2 regions of the Achromobacter sp. RW408 genome follow, and region 1 is predicted to be linked to the other one. Evidence: predicted binding sites of a transcription regulator. Region 1 holds the regulator's gene; the other holds the start of a gene.
What was found. Region 1 encodes FliA, which starts transcription of late flagellar genes. Its sites were predicted from a motif close to CTAAAGTTTNNNNNNNNNNNGCCGNTA; they were not measured.
Positions count from the first base shown of each region.

Region 2: the regulator FliA is predicted to act here: its motif matches at 1,636-1,662, upstream of DK459_RS14540 (flagellar protein FlaG).

Region 1 covers NZ_QHHO01000049.1:1,194,883-1,201,506, reverse strand. The annotation lists gene motB (flagellar motor protein MotB) at 1-274, opposite strand, end outside; gene motA (flagellar motor stator protein MotA) at 286-1,155, opposite strand; gene flhC (flagellar transcriptional regulator FlhC) at 1,273-1,854, opposite strand; gene flhD (flagellar transcriptional regulator FlhD) at 1,886-2,209, opposite strand; gene DK459_RS25025 (RNA polymerase sigma factor FliA) at 2,641-3,402, shown strand; gene DK459_RS25020 (class I SAM-dependent methyltransferase) at 3,610-5,208, shown strand; gene DK459_RS25015 (flagellin) at 5,401-6,624, shown strand, end outside.
Region 2 covers NZ_QHHO01000046.1:971,541-978,164, forward strand. The annotation lists gene fliD (flagellar filament capping protein FliD) at 1-1,046, opposite strand, end outside; gene DK459_RS14540 (flagellar protein FlaG) at 1,191-1,568, opposite strand; gene DK459_RS14545 (IclR family transcriptional regulator) at 1,712-2,449, shown strand; gene DK459_RS14550 (acyl-CoA dehydrogenase family protein) at 2,487-3,653, opposite strand; gene DK459_RS14555 (CaiB/BaiF CoA-transferase family protein) at 3,653-4,879, opposite strand; gene DK459_RS14560 (tripartite tricarboxylate transporter substrate binding protein) at 4,882-5,853, opposite strand; gene DK459_RS14565 (cupin domain-containing protein) at 5,932-6,348, opposite strand; gene folC (bifunctional tetrahydrofolate synthase/dihydrofolate synthase) at 6,512-6,624, shown strand, end outside.

The sequences.
Region 1 (6,624 bases):
GCAGGGGGTCGCGTCCGCCGCCGGGAACCGCGCTGGTCTCGGCCGAACTGCTGGGGCCGCCGGTCAGCGCCACGCGCAGGGGCATGCGGAAGTACTCGGCAATGCCCTTCAGTTCCTCGCGCGGCACGATGCTGATCAGCCACATCACCAGGAAGAACGCCATCATCGCCGTGATGAAGTCGGCGTAGGCGATCTTCCAGCTGCCGCCGTGGTGCCCGCCGCCGTGGACCTTCTTGCGGCGGATCACCACACGGTGGTTGTTTACCGTGCTCATGGCCCGCTCCGTCAGGCCTTGGCGGTGGACTTGGTCTGCCGGACGTGTTCTTCCAGCTCACCGAAAGTCGGACGCACCGACGAGTACAGCACCTTGCGGCCGAATTCCACCGCCAGCTGGGGCGGATAGCCGTTCATGCTGGCCAGCAGCGTGGTCTTGATGCATTCCAGCACCTTCATGGCCTCGTCGGTGCGGCGCTCGATGCGCGAGGCCAGCGGGCCGACGAAGCCGTAGGCCAGCAGGATGCCCAGGAAGGTGCCGACCATGGCCTTGGAGATCAGGTCGCCGAGAATCGCGGGCGGCTGGTCCACGGCGGCCAGCGCCTTGATCACGCCCAGCACCGCGGCCACGATACCGAACGCGGGCAGGCCGTCGGCCATCTGCCGGATCATGCTGGCAGGCACTTCACGTTCGTGGCGGTAGGTTTCGATTTCCTCGTCCATGAGCGTTTCGATCTCGAACGAGCTCATGTTGCCGCTGATCATGATGCGCAGGTAGTCCGTGATGAACTCCATGAGCTTCTCGTCCTTGGCGATGCGCGGATACTCGCTGAAGATCGGACTGGAGGCCGGATCCTCGATGTGCGATTCGATCGCCATCAGGCCTTCGCGGCGCGCCTTGTTCAGCAACACGTACAGGAGCGCCATGAGCTCCATGTAGACGTCCTTGCCGTAGCGCGAGCTTTTCAGCGTGTCGGGCAGTGCCTTCTTGACGAGCATCAGCGATTTCTTGCTGTTGCCGGCCAGGAAGGCGCCGAAGGCCGCGCCGAAGATCAGCGTCAACTCGAACGGCTGGTAGAGCGCGCCCATGTGGCCGCCCAGCGCTACGAAGCTGCCGATGACCGACACGATCACCACTAGAAAACCGATAACAATCAACACATCAGGCCCCTGCCAACGAAGTCTAAAACCGGCGTCAATGATCCCCTGTTCCCCCCGTCCCAAAAAGGCGGGTTACGGGGAGTTTTCCAGGGCTTTTGATGTATTTGGACGCGCCGCTCAGGAACGGGCGGCGTCTACGGCTGGCACGGATCGGCTGCCCGCGCGCGCCTTGGCGGCGGCGCGGGTCTTGCCGGCCCGGGGTGGCGGACGGCAGATCGCGCACACGAAATCCGACTGGGGATCATGCGCATGCGCGATGAAATGCCCGCCGCACTGGCGGCAGGCGGAAAGTTGCAGCATGCCGCTGTCGAAAAACCGCACCAGCATCCAGGCGCGGGTGAAACTGAGCACCGGCTCGGCCGATTCGGCGTTGTCGACGCCGGCGTTCTCGAGATACAAGCGGTAGGCGTCGATGATGGCGCGGATACCCTTGCTGCTGGTACGCGCGTTCAGGAACGAATACACGTTGTAGAACAACGACGAATGAATGTTCGGCAACCAGGTCATGAACCAGTCGACCGAAAAAGGCAGCATGCCCTTCGGTGGCGAGCAGCCGCGGATTTCGCGGTAGAGACGGGCCAGGCGGTCATGGCTGAGGCTGGTTTCCGCCTCCAGCACCTGCAGCCGCGCGCCCAGGGTGATCATGGAGCTGGCTAGCAGGATGTCATCCGCTTCCTGCGAAACGCTCTTGGTGGCCATTGCACGTATCCGAGTGGGAGTCGACCGGCCGTCAGGCCAGTTCTTCAACAGGTTGCTTGGCCAGCAGGATCGTCGCGTGCGCTTGCTGCAGCGCACCACCCAGCACGTCGTGCGTCAGGGCAGACAGCAGGCTGTAGTCATCGAAACGGAAGCGGCACAGGAGCGAGCTGGAGCTGGCCAGCTTCACCAGCTGGGCCGGAGAAAGACGCATCAGGATATCGGCAACCTCGTTGCTGAAACCCAGGCGGAACATCGATGCAGCATAGTCATCGCGCAGCATGCGCTGCGCGAGAAGTAGATAGGACAGATTCACTTCACGGATATCTGCCAGCAAAGAATTTTCGACTTGTTGCACGCCCGACTCCCTATTCCCTATCCCACCGAAGGGGCTTGATAACCAAAAGCATTTGGCAACATCTGTTGCACCCTGCCCGCTGCATCCTGTTTTAATGCGAAATGTATCATTTGTTCGCAATTTAAGTAAAATTTACCACAGGTCATGTCATTTTCTATGACTTATATGACAAATCTTTGTTGATATTGCGCAACTTGAGACTTTAGATACACCTTGACATAGAAAGTCCTCACAAATGTACGTCAATTTGGCAAATAAGCATTCAAAACGTTGCGTGCTTTAAGGAATGAAATACCGTCTTTTACCGACAATGACACCTTGCCGATGACAGAATCTTGCTAGCTTTAGCGCAGCCGCGCGTTTGTCGACAATGTCGCAAATTGACAACAACCGACAATGCGTCACGATGGACACCGCCTGACACTCCCGCAATGCCCCACGCAGATGACAGCTTGGTCGAATATGCCCCGCTAGTGCGGAAGCTGGCCCTGCAATTGCTCGCCCGGCTGCCCGCCAGCGTCGAACTGGACGACCTGATCCAGGCCGGCATGATCGGCCTGCTGGACGCCGTGCGGCGTTACCAGGAAACGGCCGACGCGCAGTTCGAGACCTACGCCACCACCCGCATCCGCGGCGCCATGCTCGATGAGCTGCGCGGCCAGGATTGGCTGCCGCGCAGCGTGCGCGCCAAGGCCCGCAAGATCGAACAGGCCATCCAGTCGCTGGAACAGCGACTGATGCGCGCGCCCACGGAAGCCGAGATCGCCCAGCAGATGGAGATCCCGCTGAACGAATATCAGACGCTTCTGCACGACGCGCAGGGTGTGCAGATCGTCCACTACGAGGATTTCGCGACCGAACCCGATACGGGCTCGGGCTCCGGCCAGTCCGACTGGACCGCCACGCTGAACCACGGCGCGGCCAGCGGCAATCCGCTCGATTCCCTGCTGGCCGGTGATTTCCGCCAGGCGCTGATCCACGCCATCGACTCGCTGCCCGACCGCGAGAAACTGTTGTTGTCGCTGTGCTACGAGCAAGGCCTGAACCTGAAGGAAATCGGCGCGATCATGAACGTGACCGAGGCCCGCGTCTGCCAGTTGCGCTCGCAGGCCACCGCCCGCATCCGCGCCAAGCTGCGCGAACAGGCCTGGCAGGACCTGCCCCAGGAAGGGCAGATCGCGCAGATCATCTGAGACCGCGCACGTTCGTGCCGATGTGGTCCGCACAAATCCGGGACCAGTCTGTATCGGCCTCCCACCCGACGAAACCCGGGCTCTTTCCGCCCTTTTTCAAGCCTTCCGCATCCACCATCGGCTGATAGGCTGTCGCCTGCACAATGCCTTTGCCTACGCGCGCGACCAAGCGGCCAAAGTTGCGGCCGCCTCGACACGGACTCCAAGATGACCGAACCCGATCTGTTGAACCAGGCGATTTCCAACGCCTACGACGAAACGCCCTATGTTTCAAACGCCATCTCCCATAGCGCGCCAGGCCAACTGCGGGCGGTAGCCCATCTGTTCGGACACGCGGCGCCGCCGCTCAATCAGGCGCGCGTCCTGGAAATCGGATGCGCGGCGGGCGGCAATCTCCTGCCTTTCGCGGCTGCCCACCCCGACGCAAAAATCGTCGGCGTGGACCTATCCTCGGCACAGGTGTCGGAAGGCCGCCAGGTCATCGAGCGGCTCGGGCTGCGCAATATCGAGTTGCTCGCCATGAGCCTGACAGACATCACCCCGGATTTCGGCCAGTTCGACTACATCATCACGCACGGCGTCTACAGTTGGATTCCCGCGGAGGTTCGCGAGGGGCTCATGCGAGTCTGCCGCGAGAATCTGGCGCCGGCCGGCGTAGCGTATATCAGCTACAACACTTATCCCGGTTGGAAAGTCTCGGAGGTGGTGCGCGACGCGCTCGTGCTGGGCACGTTCGGCGCCAGCACCAGCGCAGAAAAGCTGACCAAAGCGCGGGAAATACTCTCCATGCTGGAGCACGGCACAGCTGAATCCAATGCGCAAGCGATTGCGATACGCCACCTTGCCCAACATTTGCGCTCACAACCCAACCATTATCTACAGCACGAGTACCTGGAAGCGGTAAATTCGCCCTGCTACTTCCTGGAGTTCGTTGCCCAGGCACAGCAACACCGCCTGGCCTATCTGGCTGATGCAATGCCGGAAACGTCGATATCGACCAACTACGGCAACCACGTTGCCGCGCACCATCAACAGGTATCGCAAGGGTTCGACCGTGCTGTGCGCGAGCAATTTCTGGATATCGCGATCGGGCGCCAATTCCGACGCAGCCTGCTTGTCCATGCCGACCAAGCGGCCAACGCGCTGGAACAACCCGAAGCCAGTGGATTTGCCGATATGCATTTCACGGCGCTACTGGACCTGGCGCCCCCGGACGCCGCGGACTCGCCCCCGGGCGAACACCGTTATCAAGGACGCACGGGAAAAACCTTGACGACGTCCGATCCAGGACTCATCGCACTGGTCGACCGTCTGCGCCTGGCGTGGCCGGCCACCGTTCCTTTTTCCGAATTACGCAGCCTCGTCCGCCCCCATGCCACCGGACTCAGCGAAGAAGAACTGGACACGACCATATATGTGCACCTGGTGACGCTGCTCAATATGGGCGCCTTGCAGTATCGGCTGGAGCCGGCTCCGTACCAGGACAGGATATCCGCCAAGCCCCGGCTCATCCCCGGCCTGGCCTCCCTGCTTGCGACGCAGCAGACGCAAGTTGGCGCGTACAACCTGTGGCACCAGACATTGAATCCACCCACCGACGAAATCATCAAGTTCGTCATGGACCGGCTGGACGGCAAGCAGACCCTGGTCGCGCTGCGCAATCAGTTGCGTACCGCGCTGGCCGCCAACAAGCTGCGGCACCCCAGCGGCCAATCCGTGAAGAACGCGACCAATCTGGACGCGATCGCCCAGGATCTGCTCAAGCAAGTCCTGGCCAATCTGCAAAAGATGGCGGTGCTGCACTGACGATTGAGGCCTCTTCAGACTCGGCCCCCAAAAAATTTGAGAATTCTTGAGTTTTGCCCTAAAGAACGATCCTGGGGCGCCGTAATCCTGGCAACGGAAGAACTATCGCACCAAAAATGCGTATTCCCGTTACACAGTTGGGCGGCCTAGCTGCCCGGTTTGAAGAAGCCTTTCTCTCTTGGGAGCCTAAACATGGCTGCAGTCATCAACACCAACTACTTGTCGCTGGTTGCCCAGAACAACCTGAACAAGTCCCAGTCCGCCCTGGGTACCGCCATCGAACGCCTGTCGTCGGGCCTGCGCATCAACAGCGCCAAGGACGACGCCGCCGGCATGGCCATTGCCAACCGCTTCACCGCGAACGTCAAGGGCCTGACCCAAGCCGCCCGTAACGCCAACGACGGCATCTCGCTGGCCCAGACGACGGAAGGCGCCGCCTCCGAAGTCAACACCCACCTGCAGCGTGTCCGCGAACTGGCCGTGCAGGCCGGCAACGGCAGCTACTCGCAAGAGCAGCTGGATTCGATGCAAGACGAAATCAACCAGCGTCTGGCCGACATCGACCGTATCTCGCAACAAACCGACTTCAACGGCGTGAAGGTCCTGTCGGGTTCGGCCAAGCCGCTGACCCTGCAAGTCGGCGCCAACGACGGTGAAACCATCACCCTGAACCTGACCGAAATCAGCGTCAAGACGCTGGGCCTGGACGGCTTCAACGTCAACGGCAAGGGCGTTGTGCAGAACCGCGCCGCCAACGTCAACGACCTGACCGGCCCGAACGTCGGCGCTGTGCCTGGCCAGCCCAACCAATACGACGTCACCACCAAGAACACCAGCGCTTCGGCCGCTGATGTGCTGGGCAAGCTGAGCGACGGCAACACCGTTTCGGTCCAGGGAGCCACTGCGACCACCGTCTACAAGTACGATGCCGCCGCCGGCAACTTCACCTACAACAAGGTGGATACGGGCGCCAACGTCGCCACGGCGATCACAAGCAAGATCGGCTCCACGCCGGCCACCGCCACGTACAAGAACAATACGCAGGAAGTCAGCATCCAGATCGCCTCCGACGGCAAGATTTCCGATGCCAATGGCAATGCGCTGTACTACGACACCGCCGGCAACCTGTCGACCACCGACAACGGCGGTAACTGGAACCAGGCGACCGTAGCCAACCTGACGGGCTTCATGGGCACCGCCGGCACCGCTGCGGGTGTCCAACTGACCGTCAACGGCACGACGTACAAGAGCCAAGCGACCGGTACCGCGGACATCTCGTTCCAGACGACCGCCACCACCGCCGAAGTGCTCAGCGCCATCGACGGCCTGGGCGCGACCAAGACCGCCACCATCACCATGGGTTCGGGTGTGTTGTCCGCAACCGTCGTGGTGGACGAAAACGGCCTGGTGCAGCAA
Region 2 (6,624 bases), on a different contig from region 1:
CGCGTCTGCGGGTCGGTGGTGATGCCCAGGTCGGCCAGCGAGCGGACGGTGCCTTCGCCCAGCACGGCCTGCAGCGCGTTGGTCACGGACGACTGGATCGAGCGCGTGGTGCCGTCGCCGGTCAGCGGCTGGTTGGTGGCGGCCTTTGCGTCGAAGGCCGTCAGGTTCTTGATGGTCGTCTGCAGCGCGTTGTAGGTCTTGACGAAGTCCTGGATGGCCTTGTTGGCGACCGACGTGTCGGATTCGAGCTTGAGCGTGATCGGCTTGCCGGCCTCGGTTTTCTCGGTCAGGTTCAGCGTGACGCCGTCGATGGCCTTGGACACGTTGTTCGAACCGCTCTTGACCGTGATGCCGTTGATGACCACTTCGGCGTCTTCGGCCTTGGTGTTGGCCATGCCGGTAGTGGTGCCGTCGGCGGCGGTGCTGAAGGACAGGATGTCCTTGAGCGACTGGTCGCCGGTGACGGTGATGTTCTTGACCGAGGCCTGGACGCCGGTGTCCTTGGCCGTCAGCATCAGGTAGTTGTTGCCGTTGCCGTCGTTGATGACGGTGGCGCGCAGGCCGGACTTGTCGTCGGCGTTGATGGCCTTGACGATGCCGTTGAGCGAGGTGTCGCCCTTCAGGTCGATGGTGCGCTTGGTGCCGTCGGCCAGTTCGATCTCGAACGAGCCGGTGTCGCCGTGCTTGGCGGTGCGGTCGGCCACGGCGCCCGATTGCAGGCTCTGGGCACGGGCCAGGTTGTTCACGGTGATGGTGTACTGGCCCGCGACGGCGCCCTCGGCGGCCACGGTGGCCGTCAAGGCGTTACCGCCGGTCACGCTGCCCTTGATGGCAGCCATCGTCTCGGTCTTGCCCAGCACGCCGGCCGACTTCTGCAGGGCTTCCAGCGCGCTTTGCAACTGCGCGTAGGCGTCGATGCGGGTCTTGTAGCTTTCGGCGCGGGTGGTGTAGATCGAGAGCTTCTTATCCTCGGCGGTCTGCAGGTCGGACAGGATCTTTTCCAGGGGCAGACCGGAAACCGAACCGAGGTTAGTGATAGAGGCCATGTGAAATTCCTTCCTAGCGATGCGATTCTGTCAAAAATAGGGTGCCGGCGATTGGCCGGGTAAGGGCATAAGGCGGGCCTAATTCGATGCTTCCATCATCGATTGGCGCCAAAACGGGCACAGCAGAAAATATCGGGTGCCATATCAAGCCGTGGTTTTGATGCCGTTTCCTTGCATGTTGACGATCATTTTGGCGATCTTCAGTACGGCTTCACTCGGGATGGTGCGTATGACGTCCCCTGATTCGGCGTCAACCACGGACACCACCACCTGGTGCACGTCGGGGTCGACCTCGAACTGCAGCTGGGTGGACCAGGCCTTCATTTGCTCGTTGATTTCATCGAGCGCCTTTTCCAGGGGCAGCTTCTGGGAAGTCGACTGCTCCGACGTGGCGGTGTCGGCGCCGCCGCTCTGGCTGCTGGCGACCGGCGGCGCGACGGTGACCGACGGATCGACGGCGACCGGCACGGGCGCGACCGGCGTCGGCGCGAACGTAGCGGGGGCTAAGGGGGTTACGGCCATGATCACTCCAACGGCGATGTGGGCGTCTCGGAGGAACGCGCTGTTTTCAGGGAATTCTCAGCTACGATTACGGCAGTCCCGCAGGGAACTTTAGGCCCGGGCGCGGACGGATGTTTCATGTGCTAACAAGTTGGGATCGGGCAATGAGTGTCAAGACGGCGTTGCGAGTCATAGAAATCATCGAAACCTACGCCCGGGAGAAGCGCGCATTGCCCCTGTCGGAACTGGCCCGGCTGCTGGACGTGCCGGTATCCAGCTGCCTGGCGCTGATCCGCACCCTGACCGGGCTGGGCTATCTCTATGAAACCGGCCGCCGCCAGGGGTACTACCCGACCGGCCGCCTGCTGGCGATGGCGCAGCGCATCGCCCGCGCCGATCCGGTGCTGGACCGGGTCTACCCCAGCCTGGTCGAGCTGCGCGACGCGACCCGCGAAACCGTCGTGTTCGCCAAGCTGGCGCAGGACGGCCGGGTGGTCTACCTGGATGTGCTGGACTCGCCCCATACGATCCGATACGCGCCGGTTGCCGGCGAGTTCAAGGACGTACACGCCAATTCGCTGGGGAAAGCGCTCATGTCGCTGATGGACGGGCCGGCCCGCGATGCGCTCCTGGCGGCCACGCCGCTGACACGCTACAACGAGCGCACGCTGGTCACCCGCGACGCGGTATTGCAGGACATCGACCGGTCGCGCCAGCGCGGCTGGTTCATGAACAGCGGCGAGTCGATTCCCGATGTCGGCGCCATCGCCTGGCCGGTGACGCTGTCGGGCGAGCACTACGCCATCTCGGTGGGCGGCCCGATCTACCGCATCGAGCCGTGCCAGGAGGAATACGCCCGCATTTTGCGTTCGGCCTGCACCGGGCTGGAACAGCAATCCTGAGCCCGGCCGTGGCCGGCCGGCGCGGACGGGCGCGGGTTCAATAGGACTTCGGCAGCCCCAGCACTTTTTCCGCGATGAAGCACATGATCAGCTGCGGGCTGACCGGCGCGATGCGCGGAATGAAGCTTTCGCGCAGCAGCCGTTCCACGTGGTATTCCTTGGCGTAGCCCATGCCGCCCAGTGTCATCACCGCCGTCTGGCAGGCGTTGTAGCCGGCTTCGGCCGCCAGGTACTTGGCGGCGTTGGCGGCCGGGCCGCAGGGCTGGCCGGCGTCGTACAGGCTGGCGGCCTTGAATACCATCAGGTCGGCGGCCTCCAACTGCATCCAGGCCTGCGCCAGGGGATGTTGGATGCCCTGGTTCTGGCCGATCGGCCGGCCGAACACCTTGCGCTCGCCTGCATAGCGCACCGCCCGCTCCAGGGCGGCGCGGCCGATGCCGACCGCCTCGGCGGCGATCAGGATGCGTTCCGGATTCAGGCCGTGCAGGATGTATTCGAAGCCGCGGCCTTCCTCGCCGATGCGGTCGGCGACCGGAATCCGCAGGCCGTCGATGAACAGCATGTTCGAGTCCACCGCCTTGCGGCCCATCTTCTCGATCTCGCGCACCTCGACCTTGGCCCGGTCCAGGTCCGTATAGAACAGCGACAGCCCCTGGGTGGGCTTGGCCACGTCCGCCAGCGGCGTGGTGCGCGCCAGCAGCAGCATCTTGTCGGCCACCTGGGCGGTCGAGATCCAGATCTTGCGGCCATGCACCACGTATTCGTTGCCCTGGCGCACGGCGCGGGTGCCGAGTTTGGTGGTGTCCAGGCCGGCATCGGGCTCGGTCACGGCGAAGCAGGCCTTCTCGCGGCCCGAGATCAGCGGCGGCAACCAGCGGGCGCGCTGCTCGTCGTTGCCGAACACCACCACCGGGTTCAGGCCGAAGATGTTCATGTGCACGGCCGAGGCGCCGGTGAAGCCGGCGCCCGAGGCGGCAATGGTCTGCATCATCAGCGCGGCCTCGGTCATGCCCAGGCCGGCGCCGCCGTGCTCCTGCGGCATGGCGATGCCGAGCCAGCCGTCGCGCGCCAGGTCGGCGTGCAGCGGCTCGGGGAAACCGCCCTCGCGGTCGCGTTCCAGCCAGTAGTCGTCGGGATAGCGTTCGCAGATGCGCGACACGGCGTCGCGCAGGGCCAGTTGGTCGGGGGTGAATTCGAAGTCCATCAGTGGGTTCCGTCCTGGGTGATGCGATGGGAGAAGAGGGCGTCGATGGCCGCGTCGTCGTAGCCGGCCTCGGCCAGCACTTCGCGGCTGTGCTGGCCCAGCGTGGGCGCCGGGCGGCGGATGGCGGTCGGCGTGCCCTGGTAGCGGCCAAGGGGGGCGGGGGTGCGCAGGCGGCCTTCGGTGGGGTGGTCCTGCTGCTGCACGAAGCCGGTGGCCGCCAGGTGTTCGTCCCCCAGCAGGTCGTCGACCGTGTAGAGCTGCGAGGCGGGGATGTCGGCTTGCGCCAGGTCCCGCAGCCAGTCCTGGCTGGGACGGGCGCGGATCACGTCGGCGACGAAGGCGTAGACCTCGTCGATGTGCGCCGCGCGCGCGCCGTGGGTGTGGAAGCGCGGGTCCTGGCCGAGTTCGGGCTGGCCGATCAAGGCAAAGAAGTTGCGCCAGTGCTTGTCGTTGTAGATCAGCAGGCAGATGTAGCCGTCGGCCGTGGCGTACGGGCGGCGGTGTGGCGCCAGCAGCCGCGCATAGCCGGTGGGCCCCAGCGGCGGCTCGAAGGTCGCGCCGCCCAGATGGTCGCCCAGCACCAGGTGGGCCATGCCTTCGAACATGGGGATTTCAACCTGTTGGCCCTGGCCGCTGGCGCGGGCGTGAAGGACCGCCGAGACCAGGGCGATGCCCACGTGCAGGCCCACCGCGCGGTCCGCCAGCGTCAGCGGCGCATAGCGCGGCACGTCGCCGCTTTGCTGCGCGGACAGCGCGGCGATGCCGGTCTGGCCCTGGATCAGGTCGTCGTAGGCCGGGCGGCCGGCATAGGGGCCGGTCTCGCCGAAGCCGTAGGCGCCCAGGTAGACGATGCGCGGGTTGCGCGCGGCCACCGCCTCGTACGACAGGCCCAGGCGCGCCATGGCCTGGGGGCGGATGTTGTAGAGCAGGGCGTCGCAGCTCTCGGCCAGCCGCAGGCAGGCCTCGCGGCCCTCGGGCGTCTTCAGGTCCAGTACCACCGACCGCTTGTTGCGGTTCAGGTGTAGGTACAGGTGCCCCATGCCCGGGTTGCGCATGGGGCCGACGGCGCGCATGTTGTCACCCGCCGGCGACTCCACCTTGATGACGTCCGCGCCCAGGTCGGCCAGCACCTGGGTGGCGTAGGGACCCATCACGACCGAGCTCAGGTCCAGGATGCGCACGCCGGCGAGGGGGCCGGCGGCCTGCGGGGGGGCTGCGTGGGGCATCGTCATTGCTGCTCGATCCCCGCGTCGCGGATCAGCTTGCCCCACAGGTCGCGCTGTTCGCTGACGAACTGCGCGAAGGCCTCGGGCGAACTGGAGAAGGCGTCAAAGCCCAGGCCGGCCAGGCGCTTGCGCACGTCGGGCTTGGCCACCACCTGCTTGATGGCGTCGTTGAGCCTGGCCACCACTTCGGGCGGCATGCCGGCCGGACCGAAGTAGCCGTTCCAGGAATTCAGGTCGAAATCCTGCACGCCCGACTCCGCCATGGACGGCAGGTCCGGCACGATGGCGCTGCGCTCGGCGGTGGACACCGCCAGCGCCCGCAACTGGCCCGACTGCACGAACGGCAGGCCGGATGCCAGGTCGGTGAACATGAAGTCGACCTGGCCCCCGACCACGTCGGTCAGGCCTTGCGGCGTGCCCTTGTAAGGCACGTGCAGGATGTCGATCCTGGCGCGGTTGGCCAGCGTGGCGCCGGCCACGATGCCGGTGCTGTTGCCGCTGGCGTAGGTGATGCGGCCCGGGTGCTGGCGCGCATCGGCCACCAGGTCGGCCACGGTCTTCCAGGGCCGCTTGGGGTTGACCACCAGGATGAAGGGCAGGTTGCCGCCGCGCGCGATGGGCGTGAAGTCCTTGACCGGGTCGTAGGGAATGTTCTTCATCAGCCAGGGCGCGGCCGAGTGCGAGGTGTTGGTGGTGACGAACAGCGTGTAGCCGTCCGGCTTGGCGCGCGCGACGTAGTTGGCGGCGATGGTGGCGTTGGCGCCGGGCTTGTTCTCGACCACGATCTGCTGTCCCAGGATGGTCGACAGCTCGGCGCCAAAGATGCGCCCGACGGCGTCGGTGCCCGAGCCGGCCGGGAACGGCACGATCAGCGTGATGGGTTTGTTCGGATAGTCCGCGGCATGGGCAGCGGGCAAGGCCAGCAGGCTGGCGCCGCCGAGCAGGGCGGCGCGCAACAGGCGGTGAAGTTGCATGGTTTGTCTCTCCAGATGGTGGGAAACCGGGCGCGGCTTCTGCGGCCGCTGCCCGGGGATGCCGGTGGCCCCGGCGCCTCAGGCGCCGGTTGCGGGCGCGGGAAAACCGCGGATGACGCGGTCGGGCGATTCTTCGTAGGGCGGCGTGTAGATCACCAGCAGCCGCGCCGGCTCGTCGCTGGTGACGGTGAAGACGTGCGGGATGTCCGGCGGGAAGTAGCAGCAATCGCCAGGCCCCATGTCGGCCCATTCGTCCTGGACCTGGGCGCGGGCCGTGCCGGAAAGCAGGTAACAGACCTGCTCGATGCCGGGGTGGGCGTGCGGCAGCGCCCCCTTGCCCTTGTCGATCACCCCCAGCAGCACCTCCACGCCGCGCGCGCCCACGGTGTCGGGACCGATCAGGCGGCGGTTCAGGGTGCCGGTGTGGTTGGCCGGGTGGTAGCCGGGCACGTCGGCTTCGCGGACCAGCCAGGCCGGGGTCTTCTGCTGCATCATGTTCCTTCCTTTTGAATTCTCATATGTGAATTTATTTTTACGTATGAGAAAAACATCGGCAAGCGGTTTTTCCCGGAGAACCCGTGCCGCGCCCTGGGGGATTAGGGAAAACACCGGTCACGCGCTGCTAAAATCACGGGCTGTCCACCTTTGCGATCCCGTCATGCCTTCTGCCCTCAAGCCTGCCGCCGGCGCCTCCCTGTCCGATTGGCTCCAGTACCTGGAATCCATCCACGCCGTCGCGATCGACATGGGCCTGGAGCGCGTGCGGGAAGT